DNA from 3 places in the Pseudomonas sp. MPC6 genome. Region 2 is predicted to be linked to each of the others. Evidence: predicted binding sites of a transcription regulator. Region 2 holds the regulator's gene; each other region holds the start of a gene.

What was found. Region 2 encodes sigma-54, which starts transcription at its own class of promoters, with help from an activator protein. Its sites were predicted from a motif close to ANTGGCATNNANNTTGCTNT; they were not measured.
Region 1: the regulator sigma-54 is predicted to act here: its motif matches at 4,159-4,178, upstream of ELQ88_RS26035 (flagellar basal body rod protein FlgF).
Region 3: the regulator sigma-54 is predicted to act here: its motif matches at 7,158-7,177, upstream of glnA (glutamate--ammonia ligase).

What each region holds. Positions count from the first base shown of each region.
Region 1 covers NZ_CP034783.1:5,201,397-5,211,785, forward strand. The annotation lists gene flgJ (flagellar assembly peptidoglycan hydrolase FlgJ) at 1-657, opposite strand, end outside; gene ELQ88_RS26020 (flagellar basal body P-ring protein FlgI) at 669-1,742, opposite strand; gene flgH (flagellar basal body L-ring protein FlgH) at 1,785-2,480, opposite strand; gene flgG (flagellar basal-body rod protein FlgG) at 2,533-3,318, opposite strand; gene ELQ88_RS26035 (flagellar basal body rod protein FlgF) at 3,367-4,104, opposite strand; gene ELQ88_RS26040 (sigma-54-dependent transcriptional regulator) at 4,433-5,992, opposite strand; gene phhA (phenylalanine 4-monooxygenase) at 6,391-7,176, shown strand; gene ELQ88_RS26050 (4a-hydroxytetrahydrobiopterin dehydratase) at 7,281-7,637, shown strand; gene ELQ88_RS26055 (amino acid aminotransferase) at 7,637-8,830, shown strand; gene ELQ88_RS34995 (hypothetical protein) at 9,165-9,296, shown strand; gene ELQ88_RS26060 (hypothetical protein) at 9,334-9,570, shown strand; gene ELQ88_RS26065 (MFS transporter) at 9,671-10,389, shown strand, end outside.
Region 2 covers NZ_CP034783.1:5,936,175-5,946,563, forward strand. The annotation lists gene ELQ88_RS29645 (KpsF/GutQ family sugar-phosphate isomerase) at 1-344, shown strand, start outside; gene ELQ88_RS29650 (HAD family hydrolase) at 344-868, shown strand; gene lptC (LPS export ABC transporter periplasmic protein LptC) at 876-1,448, shown strand; gene lptA (lipopolysaccharide transport periplasmic protein LptA) at 1,435-1,983, shown strand; gene lptB (LPS export ABC transporter ATP-binding protein) at 1,983-2,708, shown strand; gene ELQ88_RS29670 (RNA polymerase factor sigma-54) at 2,892-4,385, shown strand; gene raiA (ribosome-associated translation inhibitor RaiA) at 4,460-4,768, shown strand; gene ptsN (PTS IIA-like nitrogen regulatory protein PtsN) at 4,781-5,245, shown strand; gene rapZ (RNase adapter RapZ) at 5,248-6,105, shown strand; gene ELQ88_RS29690 (HPr family phosphocarrier protein) at 6,121-6,396, shown strand; partial or broken gene ELQ88_RS29695 (ZIP family metal transporter) at 6,479-7,209, opposite strand; gene ELQ88_RS29700 (superoxide dismutase) at 7,240-7,851, opposite strand; partial or broken gene ELQ88_RS29705 (hypothetical protein) at 7,854-8,140, opposite strand; gene ELQ88_RS29710 (class II fumarate hydratase) at 8,167-9,543, opposite strand; gene ELQ88_RS29715 (FagA protein) at 9,524-9,931, opposite strand; gene pmbA (metalloprotease PmbA) at 10,184-10,389, opposite strand, start outside.
Region 3 covers NZ_CP034783.1:458,748-469,136, reverse strand. The annotation lists gene ELQ88_RS04160 (glycogen/starch/alpha-glucan phosphorylase) at 162-2,612, opposite strand; gene ELQ88_RS04155 (YkgJ family cysteine cluster protein) at 2,871-3,311, shown strand; gene typA (translational GTPase TypA) at 3,529-5,349, opposite strand; gene thiI (tRNA uracil 4-sulfurtransferase ThiI) at 5,489-6,943, opposite strand; gene glnA (glutamate--ammonia ligase) at 7,275-8,681, shown strand; gene ELQ88_RS04130 (DUF4124 domain-containing protein) at 8,978-9,493, shown strand; gene ELQ88_RS04125 (DUF4124 domain-containing protein) at 9,490-10,110, shown strand; gene glnL (nitrogen regulation protein NR(II)) at 10,341-10,389, shown strand, end outside.

The DNA of each region.
Region 1 (10,389 bases), 730 kb from region 2:
CAGCGCCGTGGTGGCGGACGGCGCCGTGGTCGCTGTCTTGGTCGATGCCGACGGTACCAGCCCGGCGAGCAAGCGGTCGGCCAGTTTTGGTGGCAGGGCCAGGCGTCGCTGGTTGATCAGGGCCATGTCGTTGTGATGCGCGCCCTCGCCCGCGCTCGCGGTCGACTGTACCGAGCGCGAAGCCCACAGCGGTCGCTCGCCATTGAGGCGCGACAAGGGGCCGTGGGTGGCGGTCGTGCCGGCGGCGATCGGTGTTTCCACCGCGGCTTTCGCGGCTGCCTGCTTGGCGGCGGACGCGGCAGCGGCCTCGCCCGGCGCCAGCGGTTTGTTCTTCGCCATCTGCCGCATCAACACGTCCGCCAGGCCGATGCCGCCGCCTTCGCGGGACATGGAGACGGCGAGCTGCTGGTCGTACATTTCCTGGTACTGCTTGGCCGCCGGGGTGTTGAGCGGGTTGTCCTGGCCCAGCGCGTCGGTGGCCGAGCGCATGGATTTGAGCATTTCGCCGAGGAACAGCGACTCGAATTCCTGCGCGACCTTGCGCAGGTTGCCGTCGCTGTTCTTGTCGCCGACCTTGAGCTGGTTGAGGCGATTGAGGTCCGAATAGGACCCCGAGTCGCTGCTGCTGACCCCCACTCCGCCCTTGCGCATGTCCATGGTCGTCATCCTCAGATCACGATCAAGTCGGCTTGCAAGGCGCCGGCCTGTTTCAGCGCTTCGAGGATGGCCATCAAGTCACCCGGCGCGGCGCCGACCTGGTTCACCGCCCGCACGATTTCGTCGAGGGTGGTGCCCGGGCCGAACTTGAACATCGGCTTGGCTTCCTGCTGGGCGTTGACCCGCGAGCGCGGCACGACTGCCGTCTGCCCGTTGGACAGCGGGCCGGGCTGGCTGACGATCGGGTCTTCGGTGATGGTCACCGTCAGGCTGCCGTGGGTCACGGCGGCCGGCGATACCTTGACGTTCTGGCCGATCACGATGGTGCCGGTGCGCGAGTTGATGATGACTTTCGCCACCGCCTGGCCCGGATCGACTTCGAGGTTTTCGAGGATCGACAGGTAGTCGACGCGCTGGCTGGGATCGAGCGGCGCGCTGACCCGAATCGAGCCGCCGTCGATGGCCTGGGCGACGCCGGGGCCGAGCAGGTCGTTGATCTTGTCGACGATGCGCTTGGCGGTGGTGAAGTCCGAACGGTTGAGGTTCAGGGTCAGGCTGTTGCCCTGGTTGAACCCGCTCGGCACCGAACGCTCGACCGAGGCCCCACCGGGGATGCGCCCGGCCGAGGGCACGTTGACGGTGATCTTGGAGCCATCGCGACCTTCGGCATCGAAGCCGCCGACCACCAGGTTGCCCTGGGCGATGGCGTAGACGTTGCCGTCGATCCCCTTGAGCGGGGTCAGCAGCAAGGTGCCGCCGCGCAGGCTCTTGGAGTTGCCGATGGAGGACACGGTAATGTCGATCTGCTGACCCGGCTTGGCGAACGCCGGCAGGTCGGCACTGATCGACACGGCCGCGACGTTTTTCAATTGCACGTTGCCCGAACCCGGCGGCACCTTGATGCCGAACTGCGAGAGCATGTTGTTGAAGGTCTGCAGGGTGAACGGGGTCTGGGTCGTCTGGTCGCCGGTGCCGTTAAGCCCGACCACCAGGCCGTAGCCGATCAATTGGTTGGAGCGCACCCCGGAAATGCTCGCGATGTCCTTCAGGCGCTCGGCCTGGACGCTGGACGCTGCACACACCATCAAGGCCGCAACGATGAGACTTCTCAAATTCAACGTGGCCACCTAGAAAGGGAACAGCGGGCTGAGGAAGAAACGGTCGAACCAGCCTGGCTGACTCGCGTCGGCAAAGGCACCGGTGCCCGAATAGGTGATGCGTGCGTCGGCGACCCGGGTCGAGGACACGGTGTTGTCGGTGGCGATGTCATCGGCGCGCACCAGGCCGGCAATCCGCACCAGCTCGTCGCCGGTGTTGAGGGTCAGCCACTTCTCGCCGCGCACGGCGATGATGCCGTTGGGCAAGACGTCGGCGACGGTCACCGTGATCGAACCGGTCAGGCTGTTGCTCTGGCCGGACTTGCTGTCGCCCTTGGTCGCGCGGTCGCCGGCGTAACCGACGTCCAGGCTCAGGTTACCGCTGCCCACTGGATCGTTGGTGCTCAGGCCGCCGCCGAAAAACGAGCTCAGGCCGATGTCGGTCTTGCTGTTCTTGGCGGTTTGCGAATTGGCGTTCTTGCTGGCCTGGGTGCGCTCGTTCAGGGTGATGGTGATGATGTCACCGACCCGGAACGCCTTGCGGTCGCTGTACAGGTTCTGTTCGAAACCGGCCTGGTAGATCGAGCCGTTGTTGGCCGCCGCCGGCAGTGGCGTGCGCGGCAACACCGGGGCGTAGTAAGGGTCATTGGGCTTGGGCGGTGGGGCGACACAACCCGCGAGCGCGGTGATCCCACTCAGTGCCAGGACAGATACAAAGCGATTCATGACCCTACCTCACGGTGTTGCTGGCGACCACGTGGCCGCCCCATGGACTTGATTACAGATTCTGCGTGACGAACGAGAGCATCTGGTCGGCGGTGGAAATCACCTTGGAGTTCATCTCGTAGGCGCGTTGAGTGGTGATCATGTTGACCATCTCTTCAACGGTGCTGACGTTGGAGGTTTCCAGGGTGTTCTGCAGCGTGGTGCCGAAACCCGCCAGGCCCGGGGTGCCGACTTGCGGCGCGCCGCTGGCGGCGGTTTCCAGGAACAGGTTGTTGCCCACTGCCTGCAGGCCGGCCGGGTTGATGAAGTCGGCGGTTTGCAGGTTGCCGATCACCTGGGCGGCCGGGTTGCCGGCCACGGTGATGGACACGGTGCCGTCGCGACCGACCGTGAAGGTCTGGGCGTCGTTCGGGATGACGATGGCCGGTTCCAGGGCGAAGCCGCTGGCGTTGACGATCTGGCCGTTGGAGTCGAGGTGGAAGGTACCGTCACGGGTGTAGGACGTGGTGCCGTCCGGCTGCAGGATCTGGAAGAAACCGCGGCCGTCGATGGCCATGTCCAACGGTTGCTCGGTGGTCTGCAGGCTGCCGGCGGTGAAGTTTTTCTGGGTGCCGACGATGCGCACACCGGTGCCCACTTGCAGACCCGACGGCAGTTCGCTGTCCTGGGTCGACTGGGCGCCTGGCTGGCGCTTGATCTGGTAGAGCAAGTCCTGGAACTCGGCGCGGTCACGTTTGAAACCCGTGGTCGAGACGTTGGCCAGGTTGTTGGAAATGGTCGTCAGGTTGGTGTCCTGGGCGGACAGGCCTGTTTTGGCAACCCATAGAGCCGGAAGCATTCGATTCTCCTCGTGCGCCTGTTTTACGGCGCGACGTTCTGATGATTATTAGATCTGCAAGACCCGAGCCATGGCCTGGTCGTCTTCTTTGGCGGTGTTCATCATCTTGACGTGCAGTTCGAACTGCTTGGCCAGGGCCAGCACCGAGGTCATCTCTTCCACGGCATTGACGTTGCTCGACTCGAGGAAGCCGGACACCAGCTTGACGTTGGCATCGGCCTGCGCCGGCTGGCCGTCCTTGGTGTGGATCGAACCGTCCAGGCCCTTGGTCATGTTCTTGAAGTCCGGGTTGACCAGTTTGATCCGGTCGACTTGCGCCATCACCCGCGGGCCCTCGCCCATCGCCCGAATGCTGATGCTGCCGTCCTCGCCCACTTCGATCTGCTGCTCGGGCGGCACGGCAATCGGCCCGCCATTGCCCAGCACCGGCATGCCGTTGCCGGCCCGCAACACGCCGAGGGCGTCGACGTTCAGGCTGCCGGTGCGCACGTAGCTTTCGCCGCCGTTGGGGTTCTGCACCGCAATCCAGCCGTTGCCTTGCACGGCGACATCGAGGTCGCGGCCGGTTTCTACCAGCGCACCAGGGGAAAAGTCGGTGGCCGGGCGCTCGGTCAGGGCAAACGCCCGCGCCGCAAAGCCGTCACCGAACACCGGCATCGAACGCGCCTGCTCCAGGTCTTTCTGGAAGCCGTTGGTGGAGATGTTCGCCAGGTTGTTCGCATGAGCCTTCTGCGCCAGTGCATTCTGGCTGGCGCCGGTCATTGCCACATAAAGGTACTTGTCCACACTCTTTCCTCTGCCTGCCGGACGTTTGCCGCCCAGTGCTGTACTGCTGAGCCATAAGCAATTTGCAGACCAACTTTTTTCTGGCGGTGCAGGGGCCGGCAAACAAGGGGGTTGAGGGGTTCAGAGGGGATTGGGGGAATGGGTTGGAGACGAAAAACCGGCGGTGTCATGCCGTCAGGCGGCAAGGATTGGTCTCGGGTAATGGCCGCCACCGCCTTCGCGAGCAAGCCCGCTCCCACATTTGACCGGGTTCCTCCAGGAAAAACGCGATCAAATGTGGGAGCGGGCTTGCTCGCGAAGAGGCCGGAACAAACACCGCAAGTGCCCGCTATGACTCCGTCTTGCCCACCTCGTACTCACGCAACTTGTTGGCAATGGTGGTATGCGAAACCCCCAACCGCTTCCCCAGTTGCCGACTGCTCGGATGCTCGGAATACAGCCGCTCCAGCACCGCCTTTTCGAAGCGCCCGACAATCTCGTCCAGCCCGCCCTCCAGCGAGAAATCGCCAAGGGGCTGACGCACCCCATAATCCGGCAGTCGAATGTGCTCGGCCTTGACCGTCCCGCCCTCGCACAACGAAACCGCCTGGAACAACACGTTCTCCAGTTGCCGGACATTGCCCGGCCAATGGTAGTGGCTGAGCCGCTCCATCGCCGCCGGCGCCAGTTTCGGCAGCGGGCAACCGATCTGCCGGCTGGCCTGATCGAGGAAGTGCTCCACCAGCGGCGTCAACCCGTCCAGGCACTCGCGCAACGGCGGGATGTGCAACGACAACACGTTCAGGCGGTGATACAGATCCTGGCGAAACTCCCCCCGTGCGCACAGCTCGGACAGGTCGACCTGGGTCGCGCAGATCACGCGCACATCCAGGTAAACCTCTTCATCACTGCCGACGCGACGAAAGCATCCGTCCTGCAGGAAGCGCAGCAATTTCACCTGCAGCCGCGGGCTCATTTCGCCGACGCCATCGAGAAACAGCGTACCGCCCGCCGTCAGCTCCAGCAGCCCGAGCTTGCCTTCGGCCCGCGCCCCTTCGAAGGCCCCGGGGCCGTAGCCGAACAACTCGGTCTCGGCCATGGATTCCGGCAGCCCGGCGCAGTTGAGCGCCATCAGCGGAGACTGGCCACGGGGGCTCGCCAGGTGGCAGGCGCGCGCCAGCAACTCCTTGCCGGTGCCGGTTTCGCCTTCGATCAAGAGCGGCGCATCCAGCGGCGCCATGCGCCGAGCTTCGCGCACCACGGCGGCCATCACTTTCGAACTCTGGAAGATGCTGTCGAAACCGCGCAGTTCCTGCTTGCGCACGTTATAAATGCGCTCCCCCACCCGATCCGCGCGATGCAGGGTCAGCACCGCGCCGGCCATGGCTTCGCTGTCGTCATGCTCCGATTGCAACGGCGCAATGTCGGCGAGAAACACGTCGCCCTTGACCTTGACCCGCAGCCCGTTGATCCGCGACTTGTTGGCGCGCACCAGTTCCGGCAAGTCGAAATCCTCGGCGTAGCGCGACAACGGGATCCCCGGCACCTCATCGACGCGCACCCCGAGCAACTGCGCCGCCGCGCGGTTGGCCGCCACGATCGAGCCGCCCATGTCGATCGACAGCACCGGAAACTCCAGCGCGCCGAGCAAGGCATTGAGCTCCATGTGCCGACGCTCGCTGGGCATCAGCCCTACACGCTTGACCCCGAAGACCCCGGCAATCGATTCGAATTTCGGCCGCAGTGCCTGGAACTGAATGTTGATCAGGTTCGGGCAATGCAGGTAGATGGCATTGCCATGCTCACCGCCGACCTCGCCGCGAGCGACGTTGATCCCGTACTCCACCAGCAGGTTGAGAATGTCGCGCAGAATGCCGATGCGGTTCTGGCAGTGGACTTTGATACGCATATAAAGGCCCGAAAATTCGGTGAATGAGTTGATGCCCGTGCACACCTGTAGGAGCTGGCTTGCCAGCGAAGGCGGTGTGTCAGCCAATACATGTATCGAATGACACACCGCTTTCGCTGGCAAGCCAGCTCCTACAGATGTGCCAATGCCTTTGAGTGTATTTTTCTGCTGAGGCGCTCAGATAGTCGTCAAGATTATGTGACACCTGGAAGCCATTTCAAGCCCGCAGATCTCAATACTTGCGCGGCACCCGGCAAACCGTAACGAATACTTTACGAAAACCGTGGTTTTTTCCTGCGCCCGCTGCAAACCACCTGCTGCAACGCCGAACGCCTTGGGGTATTTCTAAGTCCATAGCAGGACATAACAAGAACGAAATCCCCTAGCAGGAGAGCAGCATGAAGCAGACGCACTACGTGGCTCGCGAGCCCGATGCGCAAGGTTTTATCGACTACCCCGCCGAAGAACACGCGGTGTGGAACACGCTGATCACTCGCCAACTGAAAGTGATCGAAGGGCGTGCGTGCCAGGAATACCTGGACGGTATCGAAAAACTCGGTCTGCCCCACGACCGCATTCCGCAACTGGGCGAGATCAACAAGGTGCTCGCTGAAACCACCGGCTGGCAAGTCGCCCGGGTGCCTGCACTGATCCCCTTCCAGACCTTTTTTGAATTGCTCGCCAACAAGCAGTTTCCGGTGGCGACCTTTATTCGTACCCGCGAAGAGCTGGATTACCTGCAAGAGCCGGACATTTTCCACGAGATCTTCGGTCACTGCCCGCTGCTGACTAACCCCTGGTTCGCCGAATTCACCCACACCTACGGCAAACTCGGCCTGCAGGCGACCAAGGAAGAGCGCGTGTACCTGGCGCGCCTGTACTGGATGACCATCGAGTTTGGCCTGGTCGATACGCCGCAAGGCCTGCGCATCTACGGCGGCGGCATCCTGTCCTCGCCTAAGGAAACGGTGTACTGCCTGTCGAACGAACCTGAACACCACACGTTCGACCCGCTGGAATGCATGCGCACGCCGTATCGCATCGACATCCTGCAGCCGCTGTACTTTGTCCTGCCGAACCTCAAGCGCCTGTTCGATGTGGCCCATGAAGACATCATGAGCATGGTCAAGCAAGGCATGCAGCTGGGCTTGCACACCCCCAAATTTCCGCCCAAAGCTGCGTGATCCGCAGCTTTTAGAATCAAGTGAGCCTGTCGGGAACCGACGCTTTGGTTTAGCGTGGGAGCACTGACGGCCGATTTCCAATAATTCGATTTCAGGAATTCATCATGTCCACATTGAACCAAGCCCACTGCGAAGCCTGCCAAGCCGGCGCCCCTCAGGTCAGCGACGAAGAACTGCCGGTGCTGCTCAAGCAGATCCCCGACTGGAACATCGAAGTTCGCGACGGCGTGATGCAGCTGGAAAAAGTGTTCCTGTTCAAGAATTTCAAGCACGCCCTGGCGTTCACCAACGCCGTCGGTGAAATCTCCGAGGCCGAAGGTCACCACCCGGGCCTGCTGACCGAGTGGGGCAAAGTCACCGTGACCTGGTGGAGCCATTCCATCAAGGGCCTGCACCGCAACGATTTCATCATGGCCGCGCGCACCGACGACGTGGCCAAGGACGCCGAGGGCCGCAAATAATGCATTTCGACGCCATAGGCCGAGTCCCCGGCGACCCGATCCTCGGCCTGATGGAGGCCTATGCGCAGGACCCGAACCCGCGCAAATTCGACCTCGGCGTGGGCGTCTACAAAGATGCCCAGGGCCTGACCTCGATCCCTCAGGCGGTGAAGCTCGCCGAGGCGCAGCTGGTGGATCGTCAGGCCACCAAGACCTACATCGGCGGCCACGGCGAACCGGCGTTCGGCAAAGTCATCAATGAGCTGGTACTGGGTGCCGACTCTGCGCTGATCGCCGAACAACGGGCCGGCGTGACGCAGACGCCGGGCGGCACCGGCGCATTGCGCCTGAGCGCCGACTTCATCGCGCAGTGCCTGCCGGGCCGTGGCGTGTGGTTGAGCAACCCGACCTGGCCGATTCATGAAACCATCTTCGCCGCGGCGGGGGTCAAGGTCAGTCACTACCCTTACGTGGGCAGCGACAACCGTCTCGACGTCGACGCGATGCTGGCGGCACTCGAAGCAGCGCCAAAGGGTGATGTCGTGCTGCTGCACGCCTGCTGCCACAATCCGACCGGGTTCGACCTGTCCCATGACGACTGGCGCCGGTTATTGAAGGTCGTGCGCAGCCGCGACCTGCTGCCCCTGATTGACTTTGCCTACCAGGGCTTCGGCGATGGCCTGGAACAGGATGCCTGGTCGACCCGGCTGTTCGCCGCCGAGTTGCCGGAAGTGCTGATCACCAGTTCCTGCTCGAAGAACTTCGGCTTGTACCGCGACCGTACCGGCGCGTTGATTGTCTGCGCCAAGACCGCCGACAAGCTGGTGGACATCCGCAGCCAACTGGCGAACATCGCCCGCAACCTGTGGTCGACGCCGCCGGATCACGGCGCCGCTGTCGTGGCGACCATCCTCGGCGATCCGCAGCTGAAAAGTCTCTGGGCCGATGAAGTGGAGACGATGCGCCTGCGTATCGCCCAGCTGCGCAGCGGCCTGGTGGAAGCCCTGGAGCCGCACGGATTGCGCGAGCGCTTTGCGCATATTGGCGTGCAGCGCGGAATGTTTTCCTACACCGGGTTGACGCCGGAGCAGGTTAAAAAACTGCGTGATCAGCACAGCGTGTACATGGTCGGCACTGGCCGGGCGAACGTGGCGGGGATAGATGCGACGCGCCTGGATCTGCTGGCCGAGGCGATTGCCGACGTCTGCAAATAACCATCTGCCCCCCGTGTAGGAGCTGGCTTGCCAGCGAAGGCGGCGTGTCAGCCAACACACCCATCGACTGACACGCCACCCCCCTGTAGGAGCTGGCTTGCCAGCGAAGACGGTATATCAGCCAATACATGTATCGACTGACACGCCGCCTTCGCTGGCAAGCCATCTCCTACAGGGGATCGCGTAACCGCAACAGGTTTGTCTATACAACCCCATCCGTCGAAACAAATGGATTTAAAACTCTATTTGTCATTTCGACTCCTGTATCCTTCCCAGGCTTTTTAAAAGCGCGGATCTACCCAGATCTATCAACAGACTTTGCGAGGAGCGCGAAATGCACGAGATCCCTAATCTCCCCTTCCCAAGCCTGCACGAAACTGAGCAGACGACCACGCAACAAGCCGGTGCCCAACAGGCCGAGCCGAAAGAAGCATCTGAACGCCGCCAGGCCGACAGCGAAGACTGAAACACCTGCAATGCCAGACCGTGTGGAAAGCGCTAACATGCGCTTTCCACACCGCCTGAACCTCGAGCGCCACCCCATGACCGACGAATCCACCCCTTCTTTTGAAGAGCAACAGGCCAACGTCCTGATCGGCACCGCCGAGAAGATGATCGAGATCTGGCACCGCCTGTCCCCCGAGAAACAAGCCGCCTTGCTCGCCCGTTTCGGCAGCGAAGAAAACGCCCTGGCCGCCCTGGTCACGACGCAACTGGTTGCTCCGCAGCACCCTGAATGACCCTCTGCGGCAAATAGTTTTACTTTTCCACGACCCGCGGCCGCTCGCGCCGCTATCATAAGCAGCCTATCTATCCTGTTGCCCCGTGGACCTTTACCTCATGCCTGAAAACCAGCGCCCCCTGGCGGTCACGCTGCAAGTCGTCTCCATCGTCCTGTTTACCTTCATCGGCTACCTCAATATCGGCATCCCCCTGGCCGTATTGCCGGGCTACGTCCACAGCGACCTGGGTTTCGGCGCGGTGATCGCCGGCCTGGTGATCAGCGTGCAATACCTGGCCACCCTGCTCAGCCGGCCCTATGCCGGGAAAATCATCGATAACAAGGGCAGCAAACTCGCGGTGATGTACGGCCTCGCCGGTTGCGGCTTGAGCGGTGTGTTCATGCTGATTTCCGCCTGGACCCAGAGCCTGCCGACCTTGAGCCTGATCAGCCTGTTGATCGGCCGGCTGGTGCTCGGCAGCGCGGAAAGCCTGGTCGGTTCGGGCTCGATCGGCTGGGGCATCGGCCGGGTCGGCGCAGCGAACACCGCCAAGGTCATCTCCTGGAACGGCATCGCCAGCTATGGCGCGCTGGCGGTCGGTGCGCCGCTGGGGGTGCTGCTGGTCAGTCGATGGGGCTTGTGGAGCATGGGCGTGAGTATCGTGCTGCTGGCCATCCTCGGCCTGGCGCTGGCCTGGCCGAAAACCGCGGCGCCGATCGTGGTCGGCGAACGCCTGCCGTTCATGCATGTGCTGGGGCGGGTGCTGCCCCATGGCTGCGGACTGGCGCTCGGCTCCATCGGTTTCGGCACTATCGCAACCTTCATCACCCTGTATTA
Region 2 (10,389 bases):
TGCCGCAGGTCCAGCGCGGCACCCTGCTCAAGGACGCGCTGATGGAAATGACCCGCAAAGGCCTGGGCATGACCGTGATTCTCGAAGCCGATGGCAAACTCGCCGGGATCTTCACCGACGGCGATTTGCGCCGCACCCTGGACCGCGCCATCGACATCCATCACGCCACCATCGACCAGGTCATGACCGTTCACGGCAAGACCGCTCGCGCTGAAATGCTGGCCGCCGAAGCCCTGAAAATCATGGAAGACCATCGAATCAACGCACTGGTGGTGGTGGACAAGGAGGACCGTCCGATCGGCGCCTTCAACCTGTCCGATCTGCTGCGTGCAGGAGTAATGTAATGACGACCGACCTGCTGGAACGCGGCAAGCGCATCAAACTGGCGGTATTCGACGTCGACGGCGTACTGACCGACGGACGCCTGTACTTCCTGGAAGACGGCAGCGAATTCAAGACCTTCAACACGCTCGACGGCCAGGGCATCAAGATGTTGATGGCAGCCGGCGTGCAGACCGCTATCATCAGCGGGCGCACGACCCCGGTGGTCGAGCGACGCGCGAAGAACCTCGGCATTCCACACCTGTACCAGGGTCGCGAAGACAAACTGGTGGTGCTCGACGAGCTTCTTGCCAAACTCGGCCTAAGCTATGAACAGGTTGCCTACCTCGGCGACGACTTGCCGGACCTGCCGGTCATTCGCCGCGTCGGCCTGGGCATGGCGGTGGCCAGTGCCGCCAGTTTCGTGCGCGAACACGCCCACGGCATCACCCAGGCCCGTGGTGGCGAAGGTGCCGCTCGCGAATTCTGCGAATTGATCCTGCGCGCCCAGGACCGCCTCGATGCGGCCAACGCCGCGTACCTGTGAGCCCACTATGCTGAGCAAAAAGATTCGCAATTTCCTGGTGTTCGGCTGCATCGCCGCCCTTTTCGCGGCGGTCGGCTACTGGAACATCAGTCCGGAGCGGTTCCTCGACAAGCCGGTGGCCAAGGCCGATGAAACCCGGATCGACTGGTACGCGACCAACACCCATAGCGTGCAGTACCTGCCAGACGGCAAATTGCAGTACGACATGACGTCCGACAAGGTCGAACACCTCAAGGCCACTGATGTGACGCTGGTCAGCAAACCTGACCTGAACATGTTCCGCGGCACCGAGTTTCCGTGGCATGTGCAGAGCGAACGCGGCGAAGTCAATTCCGGCGGAACCGAAGTCGAACTGATCGACTCGGTACGTATCGCCCGCACCGACGAAAAAAAGCGCACGACCATTATCACCAGCAGTCGCATGACCGTGTTCCCGCAGCAGCAATATGCGCAGACCGTGCAACCCGTTAGAATCGACGGCGCTGGTGGCGTGTCGACCGGCACGGGCATGAAAGCGTATTTGAAAGAAAGCAGGATACACCTGCTATCGAACGTAAGAGGACAGTATGAGGCTCGTTAAAACCCTCCCTATTTTGCTCAGTCTGGGCGCAGCACTGGGAAGCGTGAGCGCCTGGGCTCTGCCGGACGATAGAAACCAGCCTATCCGCATTCAGGCCGACGACGCCCAACTGGACGACAAGCAAGGCATCGCCACCTACAAAGGCGATGTGATCATCACCCAGGGCACGATGAAGGTCACCGGCAACACCGTGACCATCACCCGCACCGCTTCCGGCGACGTCGACGTGGTGACCTCGGTGGGCAACCTGGCCTACTTCGAGCAGATGCAGACTGCCGGCGACGCCAAGCCGGTTCAGGGTTATGGCGTCACGATCCAGTACCATGCCTCGCAAGACCGCGTTGTGCTGATCGATCGCGCCAAAGTCATCGACAAGGACGGCAACGTCACCCAAGGCGAAAAAATCGTCTACGACACGGTCAAGAAACTGGCTAACGCTGGCCGCGCCACCGGCACCAAAGTCACCGAAGAACGCCCGCGCATCGACATGGTGATCCAGCCGAAAAAGAAATCCGACGAGCAAAAGGCCCAGTAATGGCAACTCTGAAAGCTCAGCATCTGGCCAAGAGCTACAAGAGCCGCCAGGTCGTGCGCGACGTCAGCCTGTCCATCGACAGCGGTCAGATCGTCGGCTTGCTTGGCCCTAACGGCGCCGGCAAAACCACCTGCTTCTACATGATTGTCGGCCTGGTACAGGCCGATCAGGGCCGCGTCCTGATCGACGACCTTGACGTCAGCCACCAGCCGATGCACGGTCGCGCGAAAGCCGGTATCGGCTATCTGCCGCAGGAAGCGTCGATCTTCCGCAAACTCTCGGTAGCCGATAACATCCTGGCGATCCTCGAGACCCGCAAGGAACTCGACAAGGCCGGTCGCCGCAAGGAGCTGGAAAGCCTGCTGCAGGAATTCCACATCCACCACATCCGCGACAACCTCGGCATGAGCCTGTCCGGTGGTGAACGCCGCCGCGTGGAAATCGCCCGGGCACTGGCCACCAACCCGAAATTCATCCTCCTCGACGAACCTTTCGCCGGCGTGGACCCGATTTCGGTGGGCGACATCAAACAGATCATCCACCACCTCAAGGCCAAGGGCATTGGCGTGCTGATCACGGACCACAACGTCCGCGAAACCCTGGATATCTGCGAAACCGCTTACATCGTCAACGATGGGCAACTGATCGCCGAAGGCGACTCTGCCACCATCCTGGCCAACGAACTGGTCAAGGAAGTGTATCTGGGCCATGAGTTCCGCCTGTAGCGTTGAGGTGTCCGCCTTGCCGCTCAAGCGCTTGTCTCGATAAAAAATCAACACTTTTTTATTGTTACAGCGCTCTAGGCAAACGCTAAAGTTTCGGGCATATAATTTGCTTATGTTTGGCGCTCCGGCGCCCTGTAGTGGATGGCGCATGTGCGCCGGCGAATAAGGTGTTAAGCCCCTGCCATGAAACCATCGCTAGTCTTGAGAATGGGCCAGCAGCTGACGATGACACCGCAGCTGCAACAGGCCATCCGCCTGCTCCAATTGTCGACCCTGGACCTGCAACAGGAAATCCAGGAGGCCCTGGAGTCCAATCCGATGCTCGAACGCCAGGAAGAAGGCGACGACTTCGATAACGCCGACCCCTTGGCCGACAAAGCCGAACAGCTCCCCAATGCCGACGTGTCGGAACCCTCCTACCAGGAAACCGCCCCGACGGTGGATAACCTCGAGGAAGGTGACTGGAACGAGCGCATTCCCAACGAACTGCCCGTCGATACCGCGTGGGAGGACGTTTACCAGACCAGCGCCAGCAGCCTGCCGAGCAACGATGACGACGAGTGGGACTTCACCACCCGTACATCGGCCGGTGAAAGCCTGCAAAGCCATCTGCTGTGGCAACTGAACCTGGCACCGATGTCCGACACCGATCGCCTGATTGCCGTGACCCTGATCGACTGCATCAACAATCAGGGTTACCTGGACGAAACCCTCGAGGAAATTCTCGAAGCCTTCGACCCGGAACTGGACATCGAACTGGACGAAATAGAAGCCGTCCTGCATCGCATCCAGCAATTCGAACCCGCCGGCATCGCCGCCCGCAACCTGGGCGAATGCCTGTTGCTGCAATTGCGCCAATTGCCCGCCAAGACCCCGTGGCTGGCCGAGGCCAAGCGTCTGGTCAGCGATTACATCGACCTGCTTGGCAGCCGCGACTACAGCCAGCTGATGCGCCGCATGAAGCTCAAGGAAGATGAACTGCGCCAGGTGATCGAACTGGTGCAGAGCCTCAACCCGCGGCCTGGCTCGCAGATCGAGTCCAGCGAAGCCGAATACGTCGTCCCCGATGTCATCGTGCGCAAGGACAACGAGCGCTGGCTGGTGGAGCTGAACCAGGAATCGGTGCCGCGGCTGCGGGTCAACGCCCAATACGCCGGTTTCGTGCGCCGCGCCGACACCAGTGCCGACAACACCTTCATGCGCAATCAGTTGCAAGAGGCCCGCTGGTTCATCAAGAGCCTACAGAGCCGCAACGAAACCCTGATGAAAGTGGCCACCCAGATCGTCGAGCATCAGCGCGGCTTCCTGGAGTACGGCGACGAAGCCATGAAACCGTTGGTGCTGCATGACATTGCCGAGGCGGTGGGCATGCACGAGTCGACGATTTCCCGGGTGACTACGCAGAAATTCATGCATACCCCCCGGGGCATCTATGAACTGAAATACTTTTTTTCCAGCCACGTCAGCACCTCGGAAGGCGGTGAATGCTCGTCCACGGCGATCCGCGCGATCATCAAAAAACTGGTTGCAGCGGAAAATCAGAAAAAGCCGTTGAGTGACAGCAAGATCGCTGGTTTACTGGAGGCACAAGGCATTCAGGTGGCTCGCCGCACCGTCGCCAAGTACCGCGAATCCCTCGGGATCGCGCCTTCGAGCGAACGCAAGCGGTTGATGTAGAGCCACGCCACAGCGTTCCAGTGGCAGGCATTTCTGCCTGCCGCTTTATGCACTGGCAACGAAGGAGAAGCTGTATGCAAGTCAACATCAGTGGACACCAACTGGAAGTGACCGAACCTCTTCGCACCTACATCGGCGAAAAGCTCGAACGATTGGAGAGGCATTTCGACAAGATCACCAACGTGCAGGTCACGATGACGGTCGAAAAGCTGAAGCAGAAAATCGAAGCCACGCTGCATATTCCCGGCAATGAAGTGGTCGCCAACGCGGAACATACCGATATGTACGCGGCGATCGACGCATTGACCGACAAGCTGGATAAACAACTCAAAAAGCATAAGGAAAAGACCCAAAGCCTCCTCCAGGGCGCGACCGGTCGTTAACACTCCCAACCCATGATCCGACTTGAAAGCATCCTGACCCCCGGCCGTTCCCTCGTGAACGTGCCGGGCGGCAGTAAAAAGAAAGCCCTCGAGCAAATTGCCAACCTCATCCATAAAGAAGTCCCGGATCTGGAGATGCAAGATGTCTTCGAGGCTCTGATTGCCCGTGAAAAACTCGGCTCGACCGGTTTTGGCAACGGCATCGCCATCCCCCACTGTCGCCTCAAGGGCTGTACCGCACCCGTCAGTGCCTTGATGCATCTGGACGCACCCATCGATTTCGACGCCATCGACGGTGCCCCGGTCGACCTGCTGTTCGTACTGCTGGTCCCGCAAGCCGCCACCGATGCGCACCTGGAGCTGCTGCGGCAGATCGCCAGCATGCTCGATCGCAAGGAAGTACGCGAAAAGCTGCGCAGCGCCCCGAGCAATGAAGCCTTGTATCAGGTTGTCCTGGACGAGCAAAACGGTCAGTAATCATGCGCTTGATCATCGTCAGTGGCCGTTCCGGCTCAGGTAAAAGTACCGCGCTCGATGTTCTCGAGGACAACGGCTTTTACTGCATCGACAACCTGCCTGCCGGGCTTTTGCCGGAACTGGCCGAACGTGCACTGATCCACACCGAACTGGCCCAGCCGCTGGTTGCCGTGTCGATCGACGCGCGCAACTTGCCGAGCCACCTGTCGCGCTTCCCCGAGCTGCTGGAAGAAGTCCGCAGCCGGCATATCCAGTGCGATGTCCTGTACCTGGACGCCGACGAAGAAACCTTGCTCAAACGTTTTTCGGAGACCCGCCGGCGTCACCCCCTGAGCAACGCCAACCGCTCACTGGCGGAAGCGATCAGCGATGAAACCACCCTGCTCGGGCCGATCGCCGACCTCGCCGATCTCAAGGTCAACACCACCAACCTGAACCTGTATCAGTTGCGCGATACCATCAAGCTGCGCCTGCTGAATCAACCGGAACCCGGTACGGCGTTCCTGGTGGAATCCTTCGGCTTCAAGCGCGGCATGCCGGTGGACGCCGACCTGGTGTTCGACGTGCGTTGCCTGCCGAACCCCTACTGGAAGCCGGAGTTGCGTGAACAGTCCGGGCTCGATAAGCCGGTCGCCGACTACCTGGCGGCACAGCCGGACGTCGAAGAAATGTTCCAGGACATTTCTACCTACCTGCTCAAGTGGCTGCCCCGCTTTGCGGCCAGCAATCGCGCTTATGTCACCATCGCCATTGGCTGCACCGGCGGGCATCACCGCTCCGTCTACCTGACCGAACGTCTGGGTCAGGCCCTGCAAAAAACCCTGAAGAACGTCCAGGTCCGCCACCGCGACCTCAGCTAAAGGATTCACATCGCGATGCCTGCTCTGGAAATCGAAATCATCAACAAGCTGGGCCTGCACGCCCGTGCGTCTGCAAAATTTGTCGGCGTCGCCGGTCAGTTCAAGGATTGCTCGATCAGGGTAGGACGTACGCCGGAATCTACGGTCGATGGCAAAAGCATCATGGCGATGATGATGCTCGCGGCTGGCAAGGGCACGAAAATTCATCTGAGCACGGAAGGCGAGCAGGAACAGGAAGCGCTGGATGCGCTGGTGGCGTTGATCAACAACTACTTCGATGAAGGCGAGTAAACGTCAACAGATCGCAGCCTCGTTGCACCTGTAGGAGCTGTCGAGTGCAACGAGGCTGCGATCTTTTGATCTTAAACTTTCTTCACGCCAACGCCGTATCCATCACCATCATCAAACAAAACCCGACCAGCAACCCCAGGCTGGCCAGCTTATCGTGACCATGCCGGCGCGACTCCGGAATTACTTCATGGGTAACCACCAACAGCATGGCCCCCGCCGCCAACGCCAACCCCAATGGCAGCAACATCTCGGCCAGGCTGACCAGCCAGGCGCATAACAGCGCGAAGACCGGCTCGACCAATCCTGACGCCGCACCGATCAGGAATGCCTTGACCCGCGACATCCCTGCCCCGGCCAGGACCAACGCAATCACCAGCCCTTCCGGCACATCCTGCAAGGCGATGCCCATGGCCAAACTGTCGGCATCCGGCATCCCGCCGCCGGCCGAGACGCCCACTGCCATGCCTTCCGGTATGTTGTGAGCGATGATGGCAAACACAAACAGCCAGATTCGCGGGGGAATCACCGGATGTTCAACGGTCCCCACGAGCATCACCCCGGCGCCGAAGCCCAGCAGCGTATCGCTGACCGCCTGGGGCATCTGCCGAATCACCAACACCGGCACCGCGCCCAACGCCGTACCCAGCGCGCAGATCGCCCCGCCTTGCAATGCGCGTAACAGTTTCGGCTCCAGGTCCAGCCACGCCAGCCCATGGACGACCAATAACGTCATGCCCGCGCCAGCAGCAACAGCGATCCCAACGCGTAACGAAACATTCGTCCACTTCCGATCGCCAGTGTTTCAGTGCCCATAATCAGCCTTGGATGGTTTTTATAGAAAACTCAAGCCAGCGCTGCCTGATAGCGCGCGCTGACTTGTGGCCAATTGATCACGTTGTAGAACGCATTGATGTATTCCGGACGGCGGTTCTGATACCGCAGGTAATAAGCGTGCTCCCAGACATCAAGGCCGAGAATTGGCGTATTGCCGCTCATCAACGGGCTGTCCTGATTGCCGCTGCTTTCAACGATCAACGTCTTTTGCGGCGTGACACTGAGCCATGCCCAGCCGCTGCCGAACCGGGTCAGCGCGGCCTTGGTGAAGGCCTCCTTGAACGTGTCCAGGCCACCCGGTTGCTCATCGATCGCCTTGGCCAGCGCACCGTCGGGATGACCGCCGCCATGAGGCGCCATCACTTCCCAGAACAGTGAATGATTGGCGTGGCCGCCGCCCTGATTGATCACCGCCGCGCGCAGTGTTTCCGGCAGTTGCTGGATGCTTGCCACCAGTTTCTCCACCGGCCACTCGGCATACTCGGTGCCTTCCACCGCGGCATTGAGGTTGTTGATGTAGGTCTGGTGGTGCTTGGTGTAATGGATTTCCATGGTCTGCGCATCGATGTGCGGTTCCAGGGCATCGTAGGCGTAGGGCAAGGCAGGCAGGGTAAAAGCCATGTTCAATGGACTCCATGATGAAGAGGTGCAGGTGAGGCGACATCCATGTCCAGTAAACGATGGCTGCGCGGGTACTCGCCGTGCTCGCTGATGAAACTCAGCAGCTCGACGTAGGTCTTGCTGCTCTGACGCCATGCCGCTTCACGCAAGGCCGGCGCCAGGCGCGGGTCCTGCGTGGTCTGCCCTGGGCCAGGGCCAATGCCTGCAAGTAAGCCTCGCGGGCATCGACCAGTTCGCCCAGCATGAAACAGCGATTGGCTCTTTCGATCGTGCGTTTCCAGTGCTCCATGGTGGGCTCCAAAGCGTTAACAGTGATTACACGCCGCCTGCGGTGAGTTTTTCCGGGTCAAGCAACACCTCAAGCTGGTCGCGTGTGAGGTCGGTGTGTTCCAGGGCGACATCGATCACCGGACGACCCTGCTGATAGGCCTTCTTGGCGATTTCAGCGGCTTTTTGGTAACCCATGATCGGGTTGAGTGCAGTGACCAGAATCGGGTTGCGCGACAGCGCTTCCTTGAGCCGGGCTTCGTTGACCTTGAAGCTGGCGATGGCCTTGTCCCCCAGCAGACGGCTGGAGTTGGCCAACAACTCGATGCTGCTCAACAGGTTCTGGGCGATGATCGGCAACATCACGTTCAGTTCGAAATTGCCCGACTGGCCGGCGATGGTGATCACCGTGTCGTTGCCGATCACTTGAGCCGCGACCATCGCCGTGGCTTCCGGAATCACCGGATTGACCTTGCCCGGCATGATCGAAGAACCCGGTTGCAAGGCTTCGAGCTCGATTTCACCGAGGCCGGCCAGGGGGCCGGAGTTCATCCAGCGCAGGTCATTGGCGATTTTCATCAACGAGACCGCCGTGGCTTTAAGCTGCCCGGACACCGCAACCGCAGTGTCCTGGGAACCGATCAGCGCAAACAGGTCTTTGCCCGGCGTGAACTGCACCTGGGTCAGCCGGGTCAGTTGCTGACTGAAACGCCCCGCAAACTCGGGGTGTGCGTTGATCCCGGTGCCCACCGCCGTGCCGCCCTGAGCCAGGGCTTGCAGGCTCGGCAGCAGATCCTGCAAATGACCGATGTTAGCCTTGAGCTGTTGCGCCCAACCATTGAGCACCTGGCTCATGCGCACCGGCATGGCGTCCATCAAGTGCGTGCGCCCGGTCTTGACGTGGTGATGAACGGCCTCGGCCTTGCGCTCGATCACTTGCACCAGATGCAGCAGCGCGGGGAGCAATTGCTCATGCAACGCCAACGCAGCGCTGACATGGATGGTGGTCGGGATAATGTCGTTGCTGCTCTGCCCGCAGTTGACGTGATCGTTAGGGTTCACCGGCTCGCCGAGCAGACGGCTGGCCAGGGTGGCGATCACTTCGTTGGCGTTCATGTTGGAACTGGTGCCGGAGCCGGTCTGGAAGATGTCCACCGGGAAGTGCTGCATGAAGTCAGCCTCGAGCAGGCCTTGGGCCGCATCGACAATGGCTTGGCCCTGGGCTTCGCTGATTTGCTTGAGCTCGACGTTGGCCCGGGCGGCGGCGGCCTTGGCCAGGATCAACGCGCGGATGAATTGCACGGGCATCGGTTTGCCGCTGATCGGGAAGTTATCCACCGCGCGTTGGGTCTGCGCGCCGTAAAGCGCGTCTACCGGGACCTGCAGCTCGCCCATGCTGTCGCGCTCAATACGTGTCTTGGTCATCTGAAAATCCTTGCACCAGTTCAATAAGAGGAATCGAGGGATGCAACTCGCAGGTCGCCAGTTGCCAGGTGTAGCTCTGCCAGCGCTTGAGGCGGCACTTGCACAGAGAGAGGCGTTCCAGTTCGCGCAGCGGACGCCAGGCCCGATCCAGGCAATAGGTCCGCCAGTGCCACGGCAGCGCGACGTCGGCGGCGGTATCGAGCAATAAACGGAAAGAAGTTTCGGCGATGGTCCAGGGCGAAGTTGCCGTGCAACATGCCAGATACCGGCCTTCGGCCAGGTAATGGTCGATCAGGCGCGGTTCGTCGGGGTCCATCGCGCAACGGATCTGGCGGCTCATCCAGCGCCAGTTTTCGAGGTAGGGCTGCTCGTGCAAGGCAGAACTCATAATCCGGGCTCATTCGGTAATGAGATTTATTATTATATGATAATGAGAAGCAAAACAACCCCGATGATGCAGGCAAGATCTTAAACTGCGGGAGCGAGCTTGCTCGCGATGGCGGTGTGACATTCGACATCTTTGTTGACTGGCATACCGCTTTCGCTGGCAAGCCAGCTCCTGCAGGGGACCGCGCCAGACGCATAAAAAAGGCGCGCCACCCAATCGGGAAGCGCGCCTTTTTTGTGTAACGGTCGGGGGTTAGCTACCCGCCACCATCATCTTCTCGATCAACACCGACCCGGTGCGAATGTTGCTGCGCAGTTCCAGATCATTGCCCACCGCGACGATCTGCTTGAACATGTCGCGCATGTTGCCGGCGATGGTCACTTCCTGGACCGCAAACTGGATTTCGCCGTTTTCGACCCAGTAACCCGCCGCTCCACGGGAGTAATCGCCGGTGACCA
Region 3 (10,389 bases), 1.4 Mb from region 2:
CCAATCCAAGAAGATTAGCGCAGCCCGTACAGCAAAGATCGCAGCGTCCGGCAGCGCCTGCACCGACCGCATTCACCCGATGTCAGGTGAACGCCGACTGTAGGAGCTGCCGAAGGCTGCGATCTTTTCCGGGGCGACATTATATCGACCCGAACGAAGGCTTACTCCAGCGCTTTCCAGATATCCGTGGCGTACTCGCGAATGGTCCGGTCGGAAGAGAACCAGCCCATCCGGGAGGTGTTCAATACCGCCGAACGCCACCATGCCTGGGAATCGTGCCAATGGGCTTCAACGCGCATCTGCGCGTCCCAGTAGGAATCGAAGTCGGCGCAGACCAGGAAACGGTCGTAGTCGATCAGCGAATCGATCAGCCCGGTATAACGCGACGGATCATCCGGCGAGAACACGCCGCCGCGAATGGCCTGCAGCACGTCATTCAGGCGGTGGGACGCGGCGATATCCGGCGTCGCATTAAACTCGTGGTTCTGCTTGCGCGCCTCGACCTGCTGGGCGCTGAGGCCGAAGATGAACATGTGTTCGGCGCCGATGAACTCGCACATTTCCACGTTGGCCCCGTCCAGGGTGCCGATGGTCAACGCACCGTTGAGGCCGAACTTCATGTTGCTGGTGCCCGACGCCTCGAAGCCCGCGGTAGAAATCTGCTCCGACAAATCCGCCGCCGGAATGATGCTTTCCGCCAGGCTGACGTTGTAGTTGGGCAGGAACACCACTTTGAGCAAGCCGCGCACGGTCGGGTCGTTGTTCACGACCCGGGCAATGTCGTTGGTCAACTTGATGATGAGCTTGGCCTGGTGATAACTGGCTGCGGCCTTGCCGGCGAAGATCTTCACCCGCGGTACCCAGTCGACTTCCGGCTCTGCGCGAATCGCCTGATAGAGCGCGACGGTGTGCAGCAGGTTCAGCAACTGGCGTTTGTATTCGTGGATCCGCTTGACCTGTACGTCGAACATCGCCGCCGGGTTGACCGCCACCCCCAGCCGCTCGTGGATGATAAACGCCAGAGCTTTCTTGCTGTGCAGGCGCTGGTCGGCAAACGCCTTGCGGAACGCGGCTTTCTCGGCAAAGGGTTCCAGGTCGCGCAAGCGCTCTTCAGCGTTATTGAGCAGATCCGGGCCGAGGGCATCGACCATCATCGAGGTCAGCTCGGGGTTGGCCTGGTACAGCCAGCGGCGGAAGGTAATGCCGTTGGTCTTGTTGTTGATCCGCTCCGGGTAGAGCTTGTGCAGCTCGGAGAACACGGTTTTGCGCATCAGTTGCGTGTGCAGCGCGGATACGCCGTTGACACTGTGGGAACCGAGGAACGCCAGGTTACCCATGCGCACACGACGGCCGTTGTCTTCTTCGATCAGCGACACAGCCCGCAGCACTTCGAAGTCATGGACGCCCTTGGCCCTCAGCGAGTCGATGTGCTGGGCATTGATCAGGTAAATGATCTGCATGTGCCGCGGCAGCATGCGCTCCATCAACCCGACCGGCCAGGTTTCCAGCGCTTCCGGCAACAGCGTGTGGTTGGTGTAGGACAGCGTGTCGACGGTGACCTGCCAGGCGGCGTCCCACGCCACGTCGTACACGTCGACCAGCTGGCGCATCAGCTCGGCCACGGCGATCGAGGGGTGAGTGTCGTTGAGCTGGATGGCCGCGTGGTCGCCCAGGGTCAGGACCGAGGTGTGCATGTTGCGATGGCGGCGCAGCAAGTCCTGCAAGGACGCGGCGACGAAGAAGTATTCCTGGCGCAGGCGCAGTTCCTGGCCGGCTTCGGTGCTGTCGGCCGGGTAGAGTACCCGGGAAATACTTTCGGCCCGGGCAACTTCAGCCACGGCGCCCAAGTGGTCACCGGCGTTGAAGCGCTCCAGGTGCAAATCTTCCATGGCGCGGGCACGCCACAGGCGCAGCGTGTTGACGCTCGCCCCGCGCCAGCCGACCACCGGGGTGTCGTAGGCAATCGCGCGCACGGTTTCCGCCGGGGTCCAGACTTGCTTGGATTTGCCTGTTTCGTCAGTGACGGTTTCGACGCTGCCGCCAAAACCGATCGGATAAACCACCTCCGGCCGCTCGAACTCCCACGGGTTGCCGAAATCCAGCCAGTGTTCGGTCTGTTCCTGCTGCCAGCCATCGACGATGGCCTGACGGAACAAGCCGTGCTCATAACGAATGCCGTAGCCGTGCCCGGCGATGCCGAGGGTCGACATGCTTTCCATGAAGCACGCGGCCAGACGACCGAGGCCACCGTTGCCAAGGGCCGCATCGGGCTCCAGCAGGCGGATGCGCTCAAGGTCGACGCCGAGTTCGGTCATGGCCTCGCGGGCCACATCCAGCAGGCCGAGGTTGCTGAGGCTGTCGTAGAGCAGCCGGCCGATAAGAAATTCCAGGGAGAGGTAGTAAACCCGTTTCTGACCTTTGCGGTAGATCTGCCGGGTGTGATCCATCCAGTGCTCGACCATGTGATCGCGCGCTGCCAGGGCTATGGCCTCGAACCAGTCGTGGTCGAAGGCGTGATCCGGGTCTTTGCCCACCGCATAGGTGAGCTTGGTCAAGACGGCGTCGCGAAATGCGGCCACCTCGGCTTCGCGAACAAGTGGTTCTTGAGTCATCAATAGGACCTCGGGCAAGCGTGGAATAGTTGAGCCTAGACGGTCAGACAGGTCGTTGGAACTCTGGTTCGGCAGTTTTCCCCGTTAGTGTGAGATAGATCCACATTACCTTGTCGCGCACCGGAAAGAATGCAGGGCCCGTGCCGGAATACAGCGCTCATTGGACATTCATGAAAAAAACTGGCGAAAGGTTGTTCAAAAATCCACCAGTCCCGGTATGATCGCGCGCCCTGATGCACACGCTGGTAACAATCGATGATGAAGTCCAACCTGATCGCCGCCGCGGAGATCGATCGCCTCGATACCTGGGCCAAGTACTCTGCGCCGATGTGCGGTTCCTGCGTGTCCAGCTGCTGCACGCTGCCGGTCGAGGTCAAGATCAAGGATCTGATCCGTATCGGTATTGTCGACGAATTCGAGCGCGGCGAGCCAGCGAAGAACATCGCCAAGCGCTTGCAGAAGGAAGGGATCGTCGAGCGCTACAACCAGAAGTCCGAGATCTTCACCCTCCAGCGCATGAGCAACAACGATTGCCTGTACCTGGATCGTAAGAGCCGTCTGTGCACTATTTATGAAAAGCGCCCGGATACTTGCCGTAATCACCCGAAAATCGGGCCGCGGCCGGGGTATTGCGCGTACAAGCCCAAAGAAGTGGCGCGTGAGACCAGCGAGAGCCGTCGGAGCCTCGAGAAATTCTGATCCGGAATCTCGCTGCCTGAGCGGGCCCCTTCGCGGGCAAGCCCGCTCCCGCAGGGATTGGTGGTGTTCACAGAATCTGCGTCCAACACCACCCCTGCAGGAGCTGGCTTGCCAGCGAAGGGGCCAGAACAAACACCACACAAACCCCAGACATAAAAAAACGCCCCTGGATCTCGCGATCCGGGGGCGTTTTTTTAGCTGCTAACTAAGTCGAAACTCAGTTGCTGCTTTTCTTGGCAGCGCGGGTACGCTCGCTTTCGCCCAGGATCTTCTTGCGAAGACGGATGGACTTAGGAGTGACTTCGCACAATTCGTCTTCTTGAACGAATTCCAGAGCCTGCTCCAGGGTGAAGCGGATAGGCGGAACCAGAGCGATGGTTTCGTCTTTACCCGAAGCACGCATGTTGTCGAGCTTCTTGCCTTTGGTTGGGTTGACGCCCAGGTCGTTGTCGCGGCTGTTGATGCCGACGATTTGACCTTCGTACACGTCTTCGCCGTGACCCAGGAACAGTTTGCCGCGAGCTTGCAGGGTTTCCAGCGAGTAAGTCAGCGCCTTACCGGTAGCTACCGATACCAGCACGCCGTTCTGACGGCCGGACATGTCGCCGGACTTCATCACGTCGTAACGGTCGAAGATCGAGGTCAGGATGCCAGCGCCCGAAGTCAGGGTCAGGAACTCGTTACGGAAACCGATCAGGCCACGTGCCGGGATGTTGTACTCAAGGCGCACACGGCCCTTGCCATCCGGAACCATGTTGGTCAGGTCGCCTTTACGGATACCGATCTGTTCCATGATCGAACCTTGCGATTCTTCCGGCAGGTCGATGGTCACGTTTTCGTACGGTTCGTGCTTGACGCCGTCAACCATGCGGATGATCACTTCCGGACGACCAACACCCATTTCGAAGCCTTCGCGACGCATGGTTTCGATCAGTACGGACAAGTGCAGCTCGCCACGGCCAGACACTTTGAACTTGTCGGCGGTGTCGCCTTCTTCAACGCGCAGGGCAACGTTGTAGAGCAGTTCCTTGTCCAGACGCTCTTTGATGTTACGGCTGGTGACGAACTTGCCTTCACGGCCGCAGAACGGCGAGTCGTTAACCTGGAAGGTCATCGAAACGGTTGGTTCGTCAACGGTCAGCGGCTTCATCGCTTCGACGTTCAGTGGGTCGCACAGAGTGTCGGAGATGAACAGCGAATCGAAGCCGCTGATGCAGACGATGTCGCCGGCAGCTGCTTCGTCAACGTCTACACGGTGCAGGCCGTGGTGACCCATCAGCTTCAGGATACGACCGTTACGGCGCTTGCCGTCGGCATCGATCGCTACAACCTGGGTGTTCGGCTTGACGCGACCACGAGCGATACGGCCAACGCCGATGATGCCCAGGAAGCTGTTGTAGTCCAGTGCCGAGATTTGCATCTGGAACGGACCGTCACGGTCAACTTTCGGCGCCGGTACGTTGTCGACGATCGACTGGTACAGCGGGGTCATGTCTTCAGCCATGTCGGTGTGTTCCAGACCGGCAATGCCGTTCAGGGCCGAGGCGTAGACGACTTTGAAGTCCAGCTGTTCTTCGGTAGCACCGAGGTTGTCGAACAGGTCGAAGATCTGGTCCAGAACCCAGTCCGGACGCGCGCCTGGACGGTCAACCTTGTTGATCACCACGATTGGACGCAGGCCGGCTTCGAAAGCCTTCTTGGTCACGAAACGGGTTTGCGGCATAGGGCCGTCTTGAGCGTCAACCAGCAGCAGAACGGAGTCGACCATCGACATAACGCGTTCAACTTCGCCGCCGAAGTCGGCGTGGCCCGGGGTGTCCACGATGTTGATGTGGTAGCCGTTCCAGTTGATGGCGGTGTTTTTCGCCAGAATGGTAATACCGCGCTCTTTCTCCTGGTCGTTGGAGTCCATCACGCGCTCGTCGTTGAGCTCGTTGCGCTCCAGGGTGCCGGATTGACGCAAGAGTTTGTCTACCAGGGTGGTTTTACCATGGTCAACGTGAGCAATGATGGCGATGTTGCGTAGATTTTCGATCACTTGTGTATCTCGATCAGAGGATTCGGTGTGCTGACAAGTCTTGGCAGCGATTTACAGTAGAGTCAGGCCTTGCCGTTACAGCTTGACGGCAGAGTCGGGGGGCCGGTGACGCAGGCCACAGGCATACAGCCCCGGGCTCTTAGCTCGGTCGATAAACGCGCACATTGGCATGCCCCTCACTGAGCAAATGGTGGGCATGCAGGCGACTCATCACGCCTTTGTCGCAATACAGCAGGTACTGGCGAGTAGGGTCCAGTTCCTTGAAACGAGCGTTCAATGCATAAAACGGCATCGTCTGTACCTCAATGCCAGCGAGTTCCATCGGCTCGTCTTCAGCGGCATCCGGATGACGGATGTCGATGATGATCTGACCGGCCAGTGCTTCGCTGACTTCTTCGATCTGCAAATCCTGGCCCAATTCGTCGATCACTCGATCGATCGGCACCAGCTTGGCGTTCTCGAGCGCACGCTCAAGGACTGCCATGTCGAACTGCTGTTCTTCGTACTCCACGCGTGGACGCTTGGCGTGGGTCTTGGGGTTCACCGAGATGACCCCGCAATATTCCGGCATGTGCTTGGCGAAGTCGGCGGTACCGATTTCGTTAGCCAGGTCGATGATGTCCTGCTTGTGACTGGCGATCAGCGGGCGCAAGACCAGCTTGTCGGTCACGCAGTCGATCACGGACAGGTTCGGCAGCGTCTGGCTCGACACCTGGGAAATCGCTTCACCGGTGACCAGCGCTTCGATTTCCAGCCGATCGGCAATACGGGAAGCAGCGCGCAACATCATACGCTTCAAAACTACGCCCATATGACTGTTATCGACTTTCCCGAGAATTTCTCCCAGTACTTCCTCGAACGGCACACTGACAAATAACACGCGTTGGGAGCTTCCGTACTTCTTCCAGATGAAATGCGCGACCTCCATGACGCCCAGTTCATGGGCACGCCCGCCCAGATTGAAGAAGCAGAAATGGCTCATCAGCCCACGGCGCATGATCTGGTAGGCGGCAACGGTGGAATCGAAGCCGCCGGACATCAGTACAAGCGTCTGTTCCAGGGCACCCAGCGGATAACCGCCGATGCTGTTGTGCTGGTTGTGGATCACGAACAACCGTTTGTCGCGAATTTCGATGCGGACTTCGATTTCCGGCTCTTTCAGCGAGATTCCGGCGGCGCCGCACTGACGACGCAGTTGGCTGCCGACGTATTTCTCGACGTCCATCGAGCTGAATTCATGCTTGCCGGCCCGCTTGCAGCGCACCGAAAAGATTTTCCCGGCCAGCGCCTCGCCGAAGTGCTGCTTGCACTTGGCAACGATGTCGTCGAAATCGCCCAACGGGTATTCGTCGACCTGCAGGAAATGCGCGATACCCGGCATGCAGCTCAGGCGCTCGGTCATCTCCTTCAGGGCCTTGGGCTCGCTGACGCGGGTTTCCAGCTCGAGATTGTCCCACACACCGTTCACCACCACAGCCGGGTCCAGGTCGCGGAGCACGGTACGGATGTTTTTGGCCAACTGGCGGATGAAACGCATCCGTACCGGGCGGCTCTTGATGGTGATCTCGGGAAAGACTTTTACGATTAGTTTCATGAAAACAGCGCGCGCTGGGCCAGCCGAAAAAGGGGGGCGCGGATTATAGCGGAAATTGCTCAAGGTTTAACCAGTTAATCTACAGAAGGTTTGTCGCGCACCAAAACAGGTCATTTATTGAATTTGGCGCCACATTACAGGGCGTGAATTTGTTCTTTCTGACTGATCAAGCCTTTATAAGCGTGATATTGGGGCAAAAAAACCATGATGGGGCACTGGCATGCAATTTGCTCCCTTGTGAGGCAGGTTGCCTTGGCAGAGTATTCGCGCCGGCATCACCCACATTCCAAGGGCATCCACTACCCAAGCCCGAATCCACCCGGAGGACACTATGTCGAAGTCGGTTCAACTCATCAAAGATCATGACGTCAAGTGGATTGATCTGCGCTTCACGGACACCAAAGGCACTCAGCACCACGTGACCATGCCGGCTCGCGACGCGCTGGATGACGCTTTCTTCGAAGAAGGCAAAATGTTCGACGGTTCCTCCATCGCTGGCTGGAAAGGCATCGAAGCCTCCGACATGATCCTGATGCCGGACGACAGCACTGCCGTTCTCGACCCTTTCACCGAAGAGCCGACCCTGATCCTGGTCTGCGACGTGATCGAGCCTTCGACCATGCAAGGCTACGACCGTGACCCACGTGCGATCGCCAAGCGTGCCGAGGAATACCTGAAGTCGACCGGTATCGGCGACACCGTATTCGTTGGTCCAGAGCCTGAATTCTTCATCTTCGACGAAGTGAAGTTCAAGTCCGATATCTCCGGCTCCATGTTCAAAATCTACTCCGAACAAGGTTCGTGGATGTCCGACCAGGACGTGGAAGGCGGCAACCGCGGCCACCGTCCAGGCGTCAAAGGCGGCTATTTCCCTGTTCCGCCATTCGACCACGACCACGAAATCCGTACCTCCATGTGCAACGCCATGGAAGAAATGGGCCTGGTCATCGAAGTTCACCACCACGAAGTGGCGACTGCCGGCCAGAACGAAATCGGTGTGAAGTTCAACACCCTGGTAGCCAAGGCTGACGAAGTTCAGACCCTGAAGTACTGCGTACACAACGTTGCCGACGCATACGGCCGCACCGCGACCTTCATGCCTAAGCCACTGTACGGCGATAACGGTTCGGGTATGCACGTTCACCTGTCCATCGCCAAAGATGGCAAGAACACCTTCGCTGGCGAAGGTTATGCCGGCCTGTCCGACACCGCCCTGTACTTCATCGGCGGCATCATCAAGCACGGTAAGGCCCTGAACGGCTTCACCAACCCGTCGACCAACTCCTACAAGCGTCTGGTCCCAGGTTTCGAAGCGCCAGTGATGCTGGCCTACTCGGCTCGCAACCGTTCGGCTTCGATCCGTATTCCATACGTGTCCAGCCCTCGCGCTCGCCGTATCGAAGCTCGCTTCCCGGATCCGGCAGCCAACCCGTACCTGGCCTTCGCTGCCCTGGTAATGGCCGGCCTGGACGGCATCCAGAACAAGACTCACCCTGGCGACGCTGCTGACAAAAACCTGTATGACCTGCCGCCTGAAGAGGCGAAAGAGATCCCACAAGTTTGCGGCAGCCTGAAAGAAGCCCTGGAAGAGCTGGACAAAGGTCGTGCGTTCCTGACCAAAGGCGGCGTTTTCAGCGACGACTTCATCGACGCTTACATCGCCCTGAAAAGCGAAGAAGAAATCAAGGTACGTACCTTCGTACACCCACTGGAATACGAGCTGTACTACAGCTGCTGATCCGGTAGCGCTGCGACACGCGGCGTGACAAAAGAGAGGCCTCCTTCGGGAGGCCTTTTTTATGCCCACGATTCCACGATCGACGAAGAACCCCTGTGGGAGCGGGCTTGCCCGCGAAAGCGGACTATCTGACACATTGATGTTGGATGTGCCGGCGCCTTCGCGGGCAAGCCCGCTCCCACAGGGAACTGCAGTGTTTTGGGAGATATGAATACATTCCAAAATGCTTACAACTTGGGTCAACCACCACCCCTGACCTATGCTGCACCCCAACGCTTTCGTTTCTGGTCGCCTTTATGCGTCGTTGTCCTCCATTCATCCTGTTGCTGATCGCCCTGCCCGCCGCAGCGCAGATCTATAAGTACACTGACGCCAACGGCAACACTGCCTACAGCAACCAACCGCCCGACGGCGTGAAGGCGCAGCCGGTCGAGCTGCCGCCGCTCAACAGTGTCGAGCCGCTGACGCCAAGCGCACCCGCGCCACCTGCCGACGCCGCCAGCCGCGAGCAGCCTCGCAGTACCTACGAGGTGCTGGAGTTGACCGGCCTGCCGACCACCGAAGCCCTGCGCGCAAACAACGGCACCTTCACCGTCAACGTATTGATCAAGCCACGCCTGCAAGGTCCGCATTTGTTCAGGCTGTTGCTGGACGACCAACCCTACGGCCAACCCAGCAATGTGCCGATCCTGCAGCTGGTGAACATTGATCGCGGCTTGCACAGCCTCGCGGTGCAGGTCATCGACGGGGAAAACATCGTCCAGCAGAGCCGGAGCGTGACCTTCACCGTACAACGGGTGCATAAGCCGTGAGGCGCTGGCTGTTGATCGCATGCTGGATCGCCCTGCCCGTAGCGGCCGACGTGTTCACCTACATCGACGCCCAGGGCAATCGGGTCTTCACCGACCGGCCAGGCGCAGGCAACGCCAAGCGAGTGCCGATTGCCCCGAGTAATCGCATGTCAGCCCACCCGACCGCCGCAACCCCCGTCGCTGCAGGTAAAAAGACCGAAGCCAAGGCACCTTTGCACTACGACATGCTGCGAGTGCTGGTCCCGGAGCCCGACGCCACTGTCCGCAGCAGCGCCGGCGAACTGATCGTCAGCGTCACCAGCGAGCCCGGCCTGCAACGCGGTCACCGCTTCCGCCTGCTGCTGGACGGCGCGCCCGTTGCCGAACCCGGCCCCAGCCCGGTCTTTCCCCTGAGCAACGTCGACCGCGGCAGTCATCACCTGTCCGTGGAGATCCTCGACGAACAGGGCCGCACCGTCGAACGCACGGCCAATCAGCCATTCCACATGCTGCGCATATCCCTCGCGCAGAAACGCCAGGTCAAACCCTGTGCGCTCGCTGACTACGGCCAACGACCGGAATGTCCACCCAAGGACAAACCCGAAGAAGAAAAAAATTCCTTCCTGCCTTTCTTCTAACCTCGCCCAGCTTTGCGCACTATATTGGGGCGACAAGCTGCCCCATACCCACTCGCCACCCCATTTTGGTTCGAAAATACCCGTCAAAGCTGGCAGAACGCCACGCAAGCGAGCGTCAAACGTCTGTTTCAGGCCTCAAACGCTTCTTTTCGGAGCCTTGGTTTGGTTTTTGCATTTTCCTTGTACCAACGCTTGTTTCTTGCGCACGCTCCGCTCCAAAAGAGGTCCTGATGACCATAAGCGACGCACTACACCGTTTGCTACTCGACAACCTGACCA